Regions from separate parts of the Arthrobacter sp. TMN-50 genome, predicted to be linked through region 1. Evidence: riboswitches for the same ligand, from Rfam matches in the RefSeq annotation. Region 1 holds a riboswitch; each other region holds the start of a gene.
What was found. A riboswitch is a leader RNA that binds a small molecule or an ion and turns the genes downstream of it on or off. The one in region 1 is predicted to bind cyclic di-AMP.
Positions count from the first base shown of each region.

Region 2: linked by a shared signal. The riboswitch ahead of ACX80A_RS03735 (M23 family metallopeptidase) and the one ahead of ACX80A_RS07305 (NlpC/P60 family protein) in region 1 are both predicted to bind cyclic di-AMP.
Region 3: linked by a shared signal. The riboswitch ahead of ACX80A_RS10940 (C40 family peptidase) and the one ahead of ACX80A_RS07305 (NlpC/P60 family protein) in region 1 are both predicted to bind cyclic di-AMP.

Region 1 is NZ_JBTNDG010000003.1:217,784-221,962, forward strand. It holds gene ACX80A_RS07300 (NlpC/P60 family protein) at 1-761, opposite strand, end outside; gene ACX80A_RS07305 (NlpC/P60 family protein) at 810-1,712, opposite strand; cyclic di-AMP (ydaO/yuaA leader) riboswitch at 1,718-1,882, opposite strand; gene ACX80A_RS07310 (M23 family metallopeptidase) at 2,007-2,807, opposite strand; cyclic di-AMP (ydaO/yuaA leader) riboswitch at 2,810-2,983, opposite strand; gene ACX80A_RS07315 (metal-dependent transcriptional regulator) at 3,122-3,829, opposite strand; gene serC (phosphoserine transaminase) at 4,076-4,179, shown strand, end outside.
Region 2 is NZ_JBTNDG010000001.1:769,221-773,399, forward strand. It holds gene ACX80A_RS03725 (SGNH/GDSL hydrolase family protein) at 1-5, opposite strand, end outside; gene ACX80A_RS03730 (diacylglycerol/lipid kinase family protein) at 112-1,074, shown strand; gene ACX80A_RS03735 (M23 family metallopeptidase) at 1,186-1,863, opposite strand; cyclic di-AMP (ydaO/yuaA leader) riboswitch at 1,868-2,057, opposite strand; gene ACX80A_RS03740 (siderophore-interacting protein) at 2,163-3,287, opposite strand; gene ACX80A_RS03745 (ABC transporter ATP-binding protein) at 3,284-4,171, opposite strand; gene ACX80A_RS03750 (FecCD family ABC transporter permease) at 4,173-4,179, opposite strand, start outside.
Region 3 is NZ_JBTNDG010000008.1:86,579-90,757, reverse strand. It holds gene ACX80A_RS10950 (DUF305 domain-containing protein) at 1-498, shown strand, start outside; gene ACX80A_RS10945 (F510_1955 family glycosylhydrolase) at 561-1,202, shown strand; cyclic di-AMP (ydaO/yuaA leader) riboswitch at 1,411-1,624, shown strand; gene ACX80A_RS10940 (C40 family peptidase) at 1,628-2,518, shown strand; gene ACX80A_RS10935 (TetR/AcrR family transcriptional regulator) at 2,660-3,211, opposite strand; gene ACX80A_RS10930 (alpha/beta fold hydrolase) at 3,305-4,165, shown strand; gene ACX80A_RS10925 (isocitrate lyase/PEP mutase family protein) at 4,162-4,179, shown strand, end outside.

The sequences.
Region 1 (4,179 bases):
CCACCATCCGCATAGTAAAGTAAGTCGCCCGGAATAGCTTCGCCAGCGCTGACGGTGCGTCCGAGGGACAGGTAACCGGCTGGCCAGCCGTGGAAGTTGATCCCTGCGGCTGCGAGGGCGTTGCTGACGAGGCGGGTGCAGTCCTGGGTGACCCCAAGCTGTCCCTGCGCTGCAGCAGCGATGGTGGCAGCTACCCCGGAGGAAGCGGCTGGCTTTTGCTGTGCGGCCGGAGCCTCGGCTGCTGGCGCAGACTGAGCGGGTACAACCTGAGCGGGCACTGCCTGAGCGGGCGCTACCTGGGTGGGCGCTGCCTGCTTCAGTTCTGCAACAGGTGTGACGGGTGTTGGTTCAACGGGTGCTACTTCGGCGGCCGGGGCCACGACGGGAGCTTCGGCTACCTCGGCGACGGTTTCCACCTGTGCGGTCACTGTGGGGGCTTCGACGATGGTCGGAGCCGCAACGGCCTTGACCGGGGTGCGGTTGAAGGCGATCTCGGCGTCCGCTGGTGCCTCGACAACTGCTGGTGCTGCCTGAATCTCCAACGCCGAGGCGAGGGCGACGCGTTCCACCGACTCGAGCGAAAGGTCGGCGGCGTTGGCCGACACCCCGCCAGTCAGAACAAGGCCGGATGCTGCGGCGATGACGGCAGCCTGCCGACCCATGCCACCGGCGTTTTCGGTGACTGCCTTGGCCAGGGCCGAGAAATTGGTGGTCTGGCGTCTATCGGCGCGGTGACGTGCAATAGCGGCGCGTGTTGTCATTCTGAGATTCTCCAGTTTGATTCTTGGGCTTTAGCGGACACGGAAGCTTTAGCGGACACGGACGAAACTGGAGCCAGCGAGGTCAGCTAACGGGTGCAAAATGGTCGCGTTGACCCCGTTCATTCCGCTGCTGATGACTTGTCCGTTGCCGACGTAAATCGCAACGTGTCCCGGGCGGATGACGAGGTCCCCTGGCTGAGGCGAACCGACCACGTCGCCGTACGCATAGAACTGCTCGGGCCCCAGGTCACCGACCGTCTTACCAACCGAACGCAAGGCCACCTCGACGAGAACCGTGCAATCCTGCACTGCGCCGATCTGCGAGTAGGCACTAGCTACGAGAGCCGCACCGATACCACTCGAAGAAACACTGGCGGGCTGTGGCTTCGGGGCCACCTCTTTAGCGGCAGGCTCCGGAGCCGCAACGGCTGGAGCAGGCGCGGCGGCTGCAGGCGTTGCGGCGGCTGCAGGCGTTGCGGCGGGACCCTGCGCCGGTGCTGTAGCGGGACCCTGCGCCGGTGCTGTAGCGGGACCCTGCGCCGGTGCTGATTCCTGAACGGCGGGCTCGACGACGGCGGTCGGAGCGAGGACCTCAGCTACAGGCGCGACGGCGTCGGCCTGGACCTCAACTACTGGTGCGATTTCCACCACAGCGGGCGTTGCCGTGACGGCGGTGCGCTCGAAGGTGATGTCTGCGGTGGCGGCCGCGCTAACGGAGTCAGCGGTAACCGCAACGGGATTCAAGGGGGTGGAGAGTGCAACGCGCTCAGACTGGCCGATCCCGTGGGCTGGCAGTCCGGCTGTCAGGACCAGTCCCGAAGCTGCGACGATGACCGCGGCCTGGCGGCCTACTGATCCAGCGTTCGACGAGACAGCGCTGGAGATGGCTGTCAAGGGGCTGGTGTGCGTGCGGACGGCCCGGTGGCGGCCCAGAGAAGAGCTAGTTGACACGTTTGATTGCCTCTCCCAATTGCCTGCGAGGTGAGCTGTCGGATTCGGATGGGAGTCACCCGGCCACATGATTTCCTACTGGAAACACGCGACTTAACCCCAAGGATTTCCTGCGAAATCCAGTAATTGGTTCCCCCGCCTCTGCCATGCGAATTGTGCGATCGGACCCCGGGCAGTGGCAGAGCTAGGCGATCTGCTCGGGAGTGCCAAATTGACTAGAATTTGGCACGAGGTTGACGGTACATCAGATTGATCACAATGTCACATTCCGGTCACGGAACGATATGTCCTTGGTTACAGCCAGCCCATGGGGTCCACTGTTTGACCGTCAACCATCACCTCGAAGTGCAGGTGGCAACCGGTTGACGCGCCGGTACTGCCGCTCTGTGCGACCACCTGAGCGCGGTCAACTTTCTGCCCCTCATTGACGCTACTGAGGGAAAGATGGTTATAGGAGGATTCGAGCCCGTTGCCGTGGTCGATGACTACACGGTTCCCGCCGCCATAGGGGTGCCACCCAGCAAAGGTGACGGTGCCGGCCGCTGCGGCGAAGACTTCAGAACCGCAGGAGCTGCTGAAGTCCTGTCCGGAATGCAGCTCGCCGCTCATCCCTGTGATCGGACTTACCCGGTAGCCGAAGGGTGAGGTGAGGACCAGCTCTTTCATTGGCGCTGACAGGGACCCTCGGGCCGCGGCCGGCACGGCGGTCGATCCTGCGGCGGTCATGATCTCACTGAGCTTGACGTCGGCATCGAACGTGCTCTGCAGCGCGGTGCGACTGAAGTCGACCGGAGCAGCGGCCGGGACCTTGATGTCGCGGGGTACTGCCGTTTCGATGACGGCGGCGGCAGCGCCGGCGGCGTCCGGCATGTCCTCGGCCGGAATGGATGCGGCGGTGGTGGGCAACGCGATGGTCAGCACCAGGCCTGAGGCGGCGGCGGCGATCGCGATCTTCTGGCTCAGCCCGGTCACTGAGAGGTCGTTCCTGACGCGGGTGGCCCGACGTCGTCGATCGAGACGCTGGGCGTCTCGGGGACGCGCGGTAGGTACCGGGGCACCGGCACGGCGGCGTCCCGAAGCATGCTGCTTCGACAAAGGGTCCCTTTCGTATATGCCTGCGAAGTTAGCTGTCGGATTCGAGTCGGGAAGTAACTCGGCCCAGATCTGATCCGCTGACACGGCACCGGATCCGGGCTTCACCCCAAGGCGGCAGATCGGCCGCCGTCGATGGGTCCTCCGCCCCTGTCACGGGTTCTCAGCATCCTGATCCGCTGACAGGGTTAGGCGTGCGGATCAGGTAACGCTGATGTATCAACGCCAGTTTTCCATTATCCGCGACCAGACGCAAAAGAGATACGTTCGTTATCTTTTCCTGTGGATAACTTGCGGCAACAGTGCGCTTTACTACCTTAAGGCACTGTCGTGCTGACCGAGACAAATACGTGCGCGGCGACGTCGGGCGGCAGTTCGAGCGCCCCGTCGATCCCCTCGACCCGGACCGACACGTAATCGCCGACCGTCTGCGCGCTGATGACTGTTCCTGGCCGCAATCCGCCCTCATCAAGCTGCGAGAGCAACTCGGGATCCACCTGGATGGGCTCCGCCAGCCGGACAAGGGTGACCACCGACCCCGAGGGGTTGGTTCCGACTACTGAGAGGAGACTGCGCACACCGGCAGCGAAGTTTTCGGTCGGCGGGCCGCCCAGCGCTTCGAGCCCGGGGATGGGGTTGCCGTAGGGCGACTCGGTGGGCTTTCCCAGCAGCTCGTACAGGCGCTGTTCAACCCGTTCGCTCATCACATGCTCCCAGCGACACGCCTCCTCATGGACGTACGCCCAATCGAGACCGATCACATCGGAAAGCAGCCGTTCAGCGAGGCGGTGTTTACGCATCACACCGATGGCGCGACGTCGACCGAGGTCAGTGAATTCCAGGTGGCGGTCGCCGGAAACCACCACCAATCCATCACGCTCCATCCGGCCGATGGTCTGCGACACAGTCGGACCCGAATGGCGGAGCCGTTCGGCGATCCGGGCGCGGAGGGCAACTATGTTCTCCTCCTCCAGTTCCAGGATCGTCCGCAGATACATCTCAGTGGTATCGATGAGGTCCGTCATACGGTTCAGCTCCTAGGCACTGGTGCGGGATGGAACAGCGGGCAGCTTTCGCGGTGGGAACGCGGCACGTAACGCCAGCGCCGAACGTGAGTCCTACGCCTCCCAAGGTTAACTCATTTCCCGCTGGCCCGGGCAATCAGGCGTCGCCGTGCGCACCACGTGGTCTGTTCACAAATGCCAGCGGAGGCAGGCAGTGCGGCAGAATGAAACCCGTCCCACGTTGCGCGCTTACCCCTTGGAGAAACCATGAGCATTTCCCCGGACCACACGATCCCCGCTGGGCTCCTCCCCGCGGACGGGCGCTTCGGCGCTGGCCCCTCGAAGGTGCGCGATGAGCAACTGGAAGCACT
Region 2 (4,179 bases), on a different contig from region 1:
TCCACTAGATGAGGCTACCTGCTCCCGCCACGGGATAGACTGGATTAGCAAGTATGCTGATAAGTTTGCAGCAGTGTGCCCCCTGCATCTCATCGACCTGAGAAGGACATTATGACTCTCCCCTCCGATACTCGGACCAAGCGTGCCGCGTTGATCGTCAACCCGGTCAAGAACACCGGCGCTGATATTCGCGCAATCGTTTCGGGGCTTTGCGCTGCCGATGGCTGGGACGAGTTGCTGTACCTGGAGACCACGGCCGATGACCCGGGCCGCGGCCAGGCGCAGGAAGCCGTGGATGCCGGAGTGGATGTGGTGATCGCCGCTGGTGGCGACGGAACGGTCCGCTGCGTGGCCGAAGTGGTCAACGGCACCGGCGTCGCACTGGGCCTGATCCCGCTCGGCACCGGCAACCTCCTGGCCCGCAACCTGGACATCGCCGTCGACGATCCTGAGGAGGCAGCCAAAGCTGCCCTCTTTGGCACCGAGCGCAAGGTGGACGTGGTGCACGTCACCGTCGACCGCGCCCAGGACTCCCATGTGTTCCTGGTGATGGCGGGCCTGGGGTTCGACGCGTCGATCATGGCGGACACCCGCGACGATCTCAAGGACAAGGTGGGCTGGCTGGCCTACGTCGACGCTGGCATCCGGAACCTCAGTGGTAAGCCTGCCCGCACCCGGATCACCCTGGACGGCGGCAAGGTTATCGAGCGGAAGCTGCGCAGCGTGATGGGCGGAAACTGCGGCAAGATCATGGGCGGGCTGGAAATTTTCCCGGGGGCGAAGATCGACGACGGCCTACTGGACATCATGACCGTGGCACCGACCGGCCGGCTCGGCTGGTTTGGCGTCGTGGGCAAACTGTTTGCCCGCGGCAAGGGCAAAGACCCATCGCTGGAGTATTTCCAGTGCAAGAGCGCAGAAATCCAGCTCGACGAGCCGCAGGAGATCCAGCTCGACGGCGACCCGCTCGGCAAAGGCACGCACATGGCCCTGAAGGTGGATGCAAACTCGCTGCGGCTGCGGATGCCGTACGGCAAGAAGGATCCCGCAGTCGTCACCAACCCGGTGCCCTGAGCCGCTCCAGTTTCCCACCGATCGGGCACGGTGGATGGGATTGTCCAGACAATCCCATCCACGGGGCTTGACCAGCGGGAACGACGGCGGGATTCCCGAGTTTCCCTCGGGCTAGAGCCGCGTCTGCGGGTCGACTTTTTCGCCGTCGACCAGGAGCTCAAAGTGGAGGTGGCAGCCGGTTGAGTTGCCGGTGCTGCCGACGGCTCCAAGGCCTTGTCCCTTCGCAACGGTGTCCCCGACGCTAACTCCAAGGGTGCTCAGGTGGTTGTAGGACGTTTCAAGGCCGCCACCATGGTCCACCACAATCCGCTGGCCGCCCCCATAGGCATGCCACCCGGATTCCACCACGGTGCCGGTGCGCGAAGCCAGGACGGGTGTTCCGCAGGCGCCCGCGTAGTCGGTGCCGGTGTGCAGTTCTTCGCCGAACCCACCCATCGGGTTCACCCGATAGCCAAACGATGAGGCGATCGTAGCGTCCTTGATGGGCGCGGCGAAGCTGGCAGCGTCGCTCGAGAGCACAGTGGTTTTGGCGGCCAACGTGGAGGCCGTGGCGAGCGGTGACTCTTTGCTGAAATCGATCTCGGCCTGGGAGTCAGCGGTGACGGGCGCGGTGGGGACCGCTACCTGTTTGGCGGCTGGTGAGGGAGGAGCCTCTACCGCGGGAGAGAACGCCGTCAGGGCAAGGCCCGCCGCTGCGGCGAGCACACCCGCGGCAATTACGGCAGACCGACGGGTGGAGGTGTGCGGGGCGGACGCGCGGCGGCGCCCGGAAGTGACCGGCTGGAGCAAAACAAGTGCCTCTCTGCAACGCCGGTGAAGTTAGCTGTCGGATTCGAGCAAGAGTTGACTCGGCCCACTGCTGCTTTCCGGCACGAGAGCGGGAAAGCGATTTGCGAAGGGCTGCACCCCGAAGGCAGGAAAACTGCCAGAAGATGGGTCCTCCACCCCTGCCACGGTGAATTGGGGGCCGGCTGCTGACAGGGTTAGGCGTGCAGTCCGGGAGCCACAGTGATGCAGATGGCTCCCTACAAAGGTAGGCCATCTTACGGAAAAGTTATAATTCCGTAACACAACTCACGGCGTGGCGCCTAGGTAAGCTCTGACCGTCCCTTGCGCCAGTACCCCATGAAAGCAACCTGCTTACGGTCGATGCCGACGTCGCGCACTAGGTAGCGCCGCAGCCCTCGAACCACTGCGGCTTCGCCGGCGATCCACGCGTAGAACGGGAGCGCGCCGGACGGCCGGTCGGGGTTAAGCGAGCTGGTGAGGGTCGAAGCGTTCAACCGCTGGGGTGTCTCCCAGAGAATTGTCTCGTCGATGTTCACCTCTTCCGGTTCGGGGCCGGCCGCCGCCGCGGCAGCAGCGGCGAGCGTCAGGCCGGCACCCGAGGTGGGCTCCACCCCGGAAGCGAAGGGTGCCGCCAGCGACACCCACCCCGGCACACGGACCGCGTCACGGACCGCGGCGTCGAGAAGCTCCCCATGGGATCGCCGTGCCCGTGCCAGCCAGGTGATCTCGACCGACGAGCCGGTGAAAACGTCCTGGAAGTCCGCCGGGTCCGGCACCTCAAGGAAGGCGTGCCCACCCACATGGGCGGGCAGCGACTCGAGGATGGCACTGATGGCGGGCACCGCTGTCTCATCGCCGGCCAGCAGGATGTGCTGGGCCAGCCCGGGACGCCATTCAATCCCACCGTAGGAACCGGCGGTGGCGCAGGTGGCGGCGTGGACGTTCGGTCCGATTAGCCAGATCCGGTCCCCGGGTGTTGCCGCGGCGGCCCAGAGCGACGCCGGTCCCCCGTTGCCGTCCGCGTCGAAGTGCATCACGAAGTCGACGTCAATTTCGGGTTGGTCAGCGTCGCACCGGGTTTCCCTGACGGTGTAGGTGCGCATCGACCCACGATCGGTCGGATCCATGGCCAGCCACTGCTGGTACCAGCCGGGCCCCTCGGTGGGTGACTCCAGCAGTTCCCGCAGGTTGAGGCGGCGTGCGTCGTCGTCCCGGGTGGCTGGGATTATCACCTTGATACGCAAATCAAGGGTTGGGCCCTGCACGCCGAAGTCCGTAAGGCAGGATCCTCCGAAGGTGACGCGTTGGAAGTTGTCGCTCAGTCGCTGCACCCGGGTCACAACGACGTCGAACGCTGTCACTGCCGAAACTGCTGCTTCGGTGCGCTGGGCCTGCCGGGCGGGACGGTTGCTGACTTCGGTCAAGATGCTGCCTCCAGATGCTGCGCGGACAGCGCGTCCTGCGGGTTAGGCAGGTACCCCTGCCCGGTGGTTGAGTCTGATGGCTCCAGCGTTGATCCGGCCTCGGAGTGGTGCCGGCCCACCGGAATCACCATGGGTGTGCCGGACACGGGATCCGGGATGACGCGGCACTGCAGGCCGAAGACCGAGGTGACCGTCTCTTCGGTCACGACGTCGGCCGGGTTCCCCTGGGCCGCAATTTGGCCGTCCTTCATGGCGATCAGGTGGTCGGCGTAGCGCGCGGCAAGGTTGAGGTCATGGAGGACGATGGCCACGGTGGTGCCAACGCGCCGGTTCAGATCGGTGATCAGGTCCAACACTTCCACCTGATGGGTGACATCGAGGAAGGTGGTGGGTTCGTCCAGCAGCAGGATGTCGGCCTGCTGGGCCAGGGCCATGGCAATCCAGACGCGTTGCCGCTGACCGCCGGACAGTTCGTCAACAAAACGGTCGGCGAGTTCGAAGGTGTGGGTCGCCTCGAGGGCGTTCGCAACGGCGTCGTCGTCGTCGTCGGTCCATTGCCTGAACCAGCCCTGGTGCGGGTAGCGGCCCCGCCCCACCAAATCTGCGACGGTGATCCCGTCCGGCGCCAGAGGGGTCTGCGGCAACAGGCCGAGGGTGCGCGCAACGGCGCGGGTGGGCAGCGAGTGGATGTCCTTGCCGTCGAGGCTGACGACGCCGGCCGTCGGCTTGAGCAGCCGGGCGAGGCCGCGCAGCAGAGTGGATTTGCCGCAGGCGTTGGCACCTACGATCACGGTGACCTTGCCGGCCAGCAGCTCGAGTGTCAGGTCCTGGACTACTTTGCGGTCATCGTACGCGAGTGTCAGGTCACTGGCTGTCAGCGCCATATCAGCCT
Region 3 (4,179 bases), on a different contig from region 1:
ACTGCCGAGGTATCGCCCGAGCACAACGACGCCGACGCGATGTTCGCTCAGTCGATGATTCCCCACCACCAACAGGCGGTCGAAATGAGCGACGTGATGCTAGCCAAGGACAATGTCAGTCCCGACGTCGTCAATCTGGCCACCCGGATCAAAGAGGCACAGGACCCCGAGATTGAAACCATGACCAGCTGGTTGGAAGCGTGGGACCGGCCGGTCATGCCCGAAGGTGGGATGGCGGGCCACGGCATGGGATCCACCGGTGGTGTGGACGGAATGATGGGCCAAGACCAGATGGCCGACCTTGAAGCCGCGGAAGGTGACGATGCGGCCGAGATGTTCCTCGAATCGATGACTGAACATCACATCGGCGCGGTGGACATGGCCCATGAAGAAATCGACAACGGAGAGAACCCCGAAGCAATTGCGCTCGCCGAGACGATAGCGGAAACCCAGCAAGCGGAAATTCAGGAAATGGAAGAACTGCTCGCCGGATTCTAGCCCTGCGGGTGTTCCACCGGATGAGGAGGGCAAAAATTGGCCCTCCTCATCCTTAGCCAGCCATCAAAATCGGCCCAACCATTGATCTGATGGGTTTTACCGCGGCGGGAAACGGAGACTTCTACGCATCCGGGCATCCGGGGCCTGGATCAGAACTTCCCGACCCGGTCGGGCTCATTCGATCGACCGACCAGGGGCAAAGCTGGCAGCCGCTATCCCAGCAGGGCGAGTCCGACTTCCATGCCCTCGCCGCCACCGACTCCGGGATAGTGGGATTCGACGGTCAGCTCCGGATCAGCGACGACGGAACCTCCTGGGACTTCGTCGATGGACAGATTCCTGCGTTCAACCTCGCTGCAACACCCCGTGACGGTACTGTTCTCGCGACAACCGAGGGAGGCCTGCAACGTTCCACGGACAACGGCGAGACGTGGGCTGCCGTACCTGGAGCGCCCCTCCTCATGTTGACCGCCCTTTCTGAAGGTATTGCTGCGGGAATTACACCTGAGGGCCAGATCCATACCAGCCGGGACGCAGGTTTGACCTGGACGAAACAAGGTATAGTTTCCGGTCAGGCAGCGGCGATCACAACCCACATGCTTGACGACGGCTTAATGCGGATCTGGGTCGCGACCGAAGACAGAGTCCAGGTTTCCAACGACAACGGGCGGACCTTCACGAACATTCGATCCAACCACCAGTAACCGCCCGGACCGGAGGGACGACGGTTCAGAGAATCGGTATCGTTACTTCGTTCGAAGGACGTGGAACCTGATCGCCCCCTGGGCAATCCCTGGGAACCGTTACCCTAATGTGACTTAAATACCAGGGTGGGGTATTCTTTTTCGAGTGATCCTGGCACCCCGCCGAGATCACACTCCCGAGCAGAATGCCGAGCCCTGCCGCTGCTCCGGGAACCGTTCGCACAATCCAGATGGCAGGGACGGGGGAACCACGTTTCCACCGGGCCACCGCACACGGTGACCCTCGGGGTTAAGTCGATCCGACTATCCAGTGCATGACCTACGTCGTTCGCGATGGCAGGAATAGTGCACCGGTGGCGGCCGGCCGGGTGACTCCCATCCGAACCCGACAGCTCACCCCGCAGGCATGGGAGAGGCAAACCACCATGTCACGTACGTCCATCCCGGCACGTCACCGCGCCGCCACCAACCACTCCATCGCCCTCGAGGGCCTGGCCCAGTCAGCGAAGTCCAACGCCGTCGCACTGGGCAAACCAGCAATCATCGCAGCCGCGACCGGCAGCCTTGTCTTCTCGGTCGGAGCTACCGCCCACGCCGGAACATACACCCAGGACGCCGGAAACACAGCTCAAGCAACAACCATCTCAGCGCCCGCTGCTGCCGCGGGAGCTCACACGGTCGTCGCCGGCGATACGCTTGGGGCGATTGCCTCACGGAACGGCATCAGCCTTGACAATCTGCTGACGCAGAATGGCCTGTCCTACGCCTCCATCATCTACCCGGGGCAGCAGATCCAGCTCGCAGGCGGCGCGGCCCCTGCCGCCGATCCCGCTACCGTTCCGGCACCATCCGCACCTGCACCGTCCGCGCTTCAAGCGTTCGCCCCAGTGGCTCCCGCCGCGGCACCGACGGCTGCGGCACCGGCGGCTGCGCCGGCAATGATGGCTCTGGCTTCCGGTTCCATCACCCCGATTGCATCAGACAGTCCTTCCACTCCAGCGAGTGGCGTTGGCGCTGCACTGGTCGCTTCGGCTTACGGCCAGCTTGGGTCCATTCAGGATTGCACCATCCTCGTCGAGCAGGCACTACGCTCCATCGGCCTGAACGTTGGCGACCTTGGACCGCTGCAGTTTGACCAGTATGGAACCCGGGTATCAAGCCCCGCGCCCGGTGACCTCGTCGTCCGCCCCGGCCACATTGCGATCTATGTGGGGAACGGGAACGTCATCAGCAGCGGCATGAACGGGGCCAACCTCACCATTGAGCACCCGCTGTCCGACCTCGCCGGATCTTACTTCGTCCGAGTCAACGGCTAACACCGAGGCCGTACGGATATCCTCCGTAAGCCGAACAAGAGTGGCAGGTGCCCTGAACGGAGGGCATCTGCCACTTTTGTGTTTTACTAACTCATGCCTGACCTGATCTGAATAGTCGTTGGGTATCAGCGTTCGAGAAGCTCAGCGGGAGTCGATGAGGATTTCGGCCGCTCGGCGGGCTTGCCCTGCGGGTTCGATGGTGCCGCTAATCGCGGCGGTGGTTTGTGCGCCTTCCGCCAGGATGGCCAGCTGAGCGGCAAGTTCCTCGGTTCCACCGGCGTCGGCGACCAAGCGGGATAGGTACTCCTGAAAGGAGCGTTTATGTAATCGGGCTATCTCGGCAACTGCAGGCGAAACGGCGCCAAGCTCCCCGAAGGCATTAATAAACCCGCAGCCCCGAAATGAGTCGGTGGCAAACCAGTCGGCGAGATAATCGTAGACGGCCAGCAGGCGTTCCCGTGGGGACGTGGCGCGGTCTACAGCAGACGTGACGCCATCGGTCCACAGCTGGTGCCGGTACCGGAGCACCGCAAGCACAATCGCCTCTTTAGATGAAAACAGCAGATATAGCCGCTTCAGGGATACGCCAGAGGCCTCTCGCAAATCATCCATTCCTACAGCCTGGATGCCGCGCCCGTAGTACAGCGAGTCAGCGGCCTCGATCACCCTGTCGCGCACCTTTCCTTCGTCCATTGTCCCAGTGTACTTGCGGCGGAACCGCCGTTCCCGTAGTGTCGGTAGTATCCTGAGAACGCTCGTTCTCATCCTATTGGAAGGATTCGCTTGATGCCGTACATCACCGCCGGATACGAAAACTCGGCCCCAGTTCAGCTGTACTTCGAGGATCACGGAGACGGCCAGCCGATCGTTCTGATTCACGGGTATCCCCTTGACGGGTCGTCATGGGAGAAGCAAAGCTCGGCCCTTCTTGATGCTGGCTACCGGGTCATCACCTACGACCGAAGAGGTTTTGGTAAGTCCTCCAAACCCACCACTGGCCATGACTATGACACCTACGCCGCTGACCTGCAGGCAGTCCTGGAATCGCTCGATCTGCGTGATGCTGTCCTGGTCGGATTCTCCATGGGAACCGGCGAAGTGGGACGGTACCTTGGCACCTACGGTTCAGACCGCGTTACGAAGGCAGTATTCCTCGGTTCGCTTCAGCCCTTCCTACTGAAGACCGAAGATAATCCTGCTGGGGTTTCTCAGGAGGTGTTCGATGGGTTGCTTGCGGCAGTCAAGTCGGATCGGTACGCATTCTTTACCAACTTTTTTGATGACTTCTTTAACACCAAAGACAACCTCGGCGCCCGGCTTAGCGAGGAAGCACTCGCAGCAAACAAGAACCTTGCCTACGCGGCTTCTTCTCACGCCTCTGTATGGGCACAACCCACCTGGCTCACCGACTTCCGTGCAGACGTCGCCAAGATCACTGTGCCCTCGCTGATCGTGCACGGTACAGCTGACAATATTTTGCCGATCGACTCGACAGGACGGGAGTTCCACAAAGCCTTGCCTGAGGCGGACTATGTGGAGATCGAGGGAGCCCCTCATGGCATGCTTTGGACCCATGCCTCAGAGGTGAATGATGTGCTCCTTCGCTTCCTTGACAAGGAACTGACAGGAAACGGGGGCGAAAAATGACCGAACAGTACATC